DNA from 2 places in the Dactylosporangium maewongense genome. Region 2 is predicted to be linked to the other one. Evidence: riboswitches for the same ligand, from Rfam matches in the RefSeq annotation. Region 2 holds a riboswitch; the other holds the start of a gene.
What was found. Region 2 has a riboswitch for glycine ahead of gcvT (glycine cleavage system aminomethyltransferase GcvT). Riboswitches for the same ligand answer to the same signal wherever they lie in the genome.

Region 1 (2,195 bases), on a different contig from region 2:
TGCGCGCAGGTCCGTGAGGATCGGGGGCCGACCCGAGGAGGATCATTGAAGCGCAGCGCCGCGCTGGCCGTCGTCGCCGTCTTGGCGGTCAGCGGATGCAGCTCGCCGGGCAAGGGCAGCGCCGCACCCGCCTCGGGGACGCCGAGCGCGACGGGCGCGACGGGCGGGTCCGGCGCCGGCGGCCTGGGCGCCGCGAGCCAGTCCGCGTCCGCGCCGAGCGGGGCGTGCACGATCTTCCCCGCGGACAACGTGTGGCACGCCGACGTGTCGAGGCTGCCGGTGCACCGGGACTCGGCGGCGTGGGTCGGCAGCATCGGGGCGCAGGCGCACGCGCACCCGGACTTCGGCTCGGGGCTCATCGACGGCGCGCCGTTCGGCATCCCGGTCACGATGGTCGGGCAGGGGCAGGCCGGCGTGAAGGTCAGCTTCGAGTACGCGGACGAGAGCGACAAGGGCCCGTACCCGATCCCGCGCAACGCCAAGGTTGAGGGCGGGCCGAACGCCGACGGGGACCGGCACGTCATCGTGCACGACACGGCGGCCTGCAAGGTGTACGAGCTGTACGCCGCGCGCCCGAACGCGGACGGATCGTGGAAGGCCGGCTCCGGGGCGGTGTTCGACCTGCGCCGCAACGACCTGCGCAAGGCCGGCTGGACGTCGGCGGACGCCGCGGGCCTGTCGATCCTGGCCGGGCTGCCGCGCGCCGACGAGGTCACCAAGGGCAGGATCGACCACGCGATCCGGTTCACCGCGCCGCGCACGAGGAACGCGTACGTGTGGCCCGCCCGGCACGCGGCGTCCAGCAGCACCGACGCGAACCTGCCGCCGATGGGTGCCCGGTTCCGGCTGAAGGCGTCCGTCGACATCTCGAAGTTCCCGGCGCAGGCGCGGGTGGTGGCGCAGGCGCTCAAGCAGTACGGCGCCGTCCTCGCCGACAACGGCTCGCCGTGGTTCTTCTCCGGCACGCAGGACGACCGGTGGAGCAACGATCAGCTCAACGCGCTCAAGGGGCTGAAGGGCAGCGACTTCGAGGCGGTGGACGCCAGCCTTCTGATGGTCGACGCGAATTCAGCCCGCTGTAAGCCATGAACCTAGCGTCCTAGGATGCGCTACGCGCTGTGGTGTGGACCACGGGCGCGTGACCATGGTCAAAGAACCGGTAGATTAGGCATCGCCGGCAATACCCGCGCGGGAGAGATCGTCTGAGTTCAGGGCGACGCCGAAGGGGCAAATCCTCCCCGGAACCTCTCAGGCAGAAGGACCGCGACGGGTTGGCACCTCTGGAGGCCACACGACAGAGGGGGAGGGACGTGCGCAGCCCCGACCCCCGGATCCGAAAGAGTGTGGCCAATGACCAGTTTCGCCAGCAGGCACATCGGACCGTCGCCGGACGAGCAGACGACGATGCTGAAGACCGTCGGGTACGACTCCGTCGAGGCGTTGATGACGGCGGCCATCCCCGGCTCGATCCGCTGGCACCAGCCGCTCCAGCTGCCCCTGGCCGCGTCCGAGGCCGAGGTGCTGGGGGAGCTGCGCGCCCTCGCGTCGGCGAACCGGACGCTCGTCAGCATGATCGGCCTCGGCTACTACGGCACGCACACGCCGCCGGTCATCCTGCGCAACGTGCTTGAGGACCCGTCGTGGTACACGGCGTACACGCCGTACCAGCCGGAGATCAGCCAGGGCCGCCTCGAGGCGCTGCTCAACTTCCAGACGGTGATCACGGACCTGACGGGGCTGCCGGTCGCGGGCGCGTCGCTGCTGGACGAGGCGACCGCCGCCGCTGAGGCGATGACCCTGGCGCGGCGCTCGTCGAAGGTCAAGGCCGACGTGTACGTCGTCGACAGCGACGTCCTGCCGCAGACCCTCGCCGTCATCCGGACCAGGGCGGAGCCGCTCGGCATCGACGTCCAGACGGTGGACCTGCGGACCGAGGAGCTGCCAGCGGAGTTCTTCGGCCTGCACCTGCAGTACCCCGGCGCGTCCGGCGCGGTCCGTGACCTGGCGGACATCACCGGGCAGGCGCACGACAAGGGCGCGATCGTCACGTTCGCCGCGGACCTGCTCGCGCTGTGCCTGCTGCAGGAGCCGGCGGCGTTCGGCGCGGACGTCGCGGTCGGCAGCGCGCAGCGGTTCGGCGTGCCGATGGGCTTCGGCGGCCCGCACGCCGGCTACATGTCGGTCCGCAAGGGCCT
Region 2 (2,195 bases):
CGTGCCGACCTCGGGCAGCTGCACGTAGACGATGTCGCCGAGCGCGGACGCGGCGAACGCGGTGATGCCGACGACGCCGTCGGAGAACCACTCGTGGTCACGCGTGTAGGACAGGTGCGACGGGATCGCGGACATGGCGCTCATCTCCGGCTGGTTCGACGACATGACGTTCACTTCGGCGGTGCGACGTAGAAGGGCAGTTGCACGACGGTGGCGTCGACGCTCGCGCCGCGGACGTCGACGGCGAGCCGGGTCCCGGGCTCGGCGAGGGCGGGCGGCACGTACGCCATCGCGACGGGATGGCCGAGGGTCGGCGACAGCGCGCCGCTGGTGACGGTGCCGGCCATCGCGCCGGTCGCCGGGTCGAGCACCTGGTAGCCGGCGCGCGGCGCCCGTCGGGATCCGGTGACGAGCCCGGCCAGGACCTCGACCGGCGCCGAGTCGCGCTGGCGGCGCAGGGCGGCGGCGCCGACGAAGTCGCGTTTGGAGAAGTCGACGAGGCGGGCGAGGCCGGCCTGCAGCGGGGTCCGCCGGACGGACAGCTCGTGCCCGTACAGCGCCATCCCCGCCTCGAGGCGCAGCGTGTCGCGGCAGGCCAGCCCCGCCGGCGTCGGGCCGCGGTCGAGCAGCGCCCGCCACACGGCGACGGCGTCATCCGGGCGGCAGTAGACCTCGAAGCCGTCCTCGCCGGTGTACCCGGTCCGCGCCAGCAGCACGTCCCGCCCGGCGAGCGGGAACGGGCGGATCGCGTAGTACCGCAGCGGCCCCGGGTCGAGGATCGACGCCGCCGAAGGCCCCTGCACGGCGATCAGCGCCCAGTCGGCGGACGTGTCGCGGACGGTGACGTGGAAACCGTCGGCGTGCTCGCGGAGCATCGCGAAGACGACGGCGGTGTTGGCGGCGTTCGCGACCACCAGGTAGCGCCGGTCCGCGAGGCGGTAGACGACGAGGTCGTCGAGGACCCCGCCGGTGTCGTGGCACAGCATCGTGTACCGGGCGCGCCCCACCTCGATCGCCGACAGCCTGCCGACGAGCGCGTAGTCGAGGAACCGGCCCGCGTCGGCGCCGGTGACCTCGAGCTGGCCCATGTGCGACAGGTCGAACAACCCGGCGGCGCGCCGCACCGCGTGGTGCTCGGCGAGGTCCCCCTGGTAGCGCAGCGGCATGCGCCAGCCGGCGAAGGAGGTGAAGGTGGCGCCGAGATCGCGGTGCACGTCGAAGAGCGGTGTCACGGAGGCTCCCTGGGTCCGGATGCCGTCGCGGACGGCACCCCTGCTGGGTGACCTCCCCGCTCTGTCATCGGAGCCTGAGAGCTTCGCCGCCCGCGACGAGCGGGACGGTTTGCACCGTGGGCGCAGGACACGGATCGTCCTGACTTTCCAGAGTCGCCTGACCGCGGCGGTACCGATGCCTGAGAGATTCTGGGGAGAACGTTGCTCCTTCGGCGCCTCGGACTGACCGAGGGCTCTCCCGTCGCGGGTCGTGCAGCGCGATATGCGGTTGTGGTCAGGACCGTAAGTCCCGCCGCACCGCCCCGTCAAGCCCGGAAAGTGTTATGACACGAGACCGGAGGGGGTCCGCCAGAGGGTGAACGAACAGACGGGAACGACAGTGGCACAGTCCGACGAGGTCCTCGTGGCGGCGGCCCGCGACGGTGACCGGGCCGCCGTGGAGGCCCTCGCCGCGCGCTACCTGCCGCTGGTCTACTCCGTCGTCGGCCGCGGCGCCGACCGGGACCTCGACGTCGACGACATCGTCCAGGACGCGATGGTCCGCGTCGTGACGGGGGTTTCGACGGTACGGCACGCCGGGCGTTTCCGGTCGTGGGTGGTGACGATCGCCCTGCGGCAGCTCGCCGACGCCCGCGCGGAGGCCCGCCGGGCCAGGCTGACCCGCGGCGAGGACCAGCCGGACGGCCTGCCCGACACCGCCGACCCGTCGGCGGACTTCGTCGGCCTCGCCGTGCTGCGGCAGGTCCTGGACGTCGAGCAGCGGGGGATCGCGGAGGCGGCCCGCTGGCTGGACCCGGCGCACCGCACGGTGCTGTCGCTGTGGTGGCTGGAGGCCGGCGGTCACCTGGCCCGCGCCGAGGTCGCCGACGCCCTCGACCTGCCGGCCGCGCACGCCGGGGTGCGGGTGCAGCGGATGCGCGAGCAGCTCGACGTGGCCCGTTCGGTGGTCCGCGCCCTGGACGC

Region 1: it holds a riboswitch for glycine, as region 2 does, so the genes downstream of both, gcvP (aminomethyl-transferring glycine dehydrogenase) here and gcvT (glycine cleavage system aminomethyltransferase GcvT) in region 2, are expected to answer to the same signal.

What each region holds. Positions count from the first base shown of each region.
Region 1 is NZ_BAAAQD010000011.1:4,866-7,060, forward strand. It holds gene ABD332_RS26430 (hypothetical protein) at 46-1,089, shown strand; glycine riboswitch at 1,180-1,274, shown strand; gene gcvP (aminomethyl-transferring glycine dehydrogenase) at 1,351-2,195, shown strand, end outside.
Region 2 is NZ_BAAAQD010000010.1:133,433-135,627, forward strand. It holds gene ABD332_RS25170 (glycine cleavage system protein H) at 1-165, opposite strand, end outside; gene gcvT (glycine cleavage system aminomethyltransferase GcvT) at 171-1,232, opposite strand; glycine riboswitch at 1,284-1,389, opposite strand; glycine riboswitch at 1,390-1,483, opposite strand; gene ABD332_RS25180 (RNA polymerase sigma factor) at 1,612-2,195, shown strand, end outside.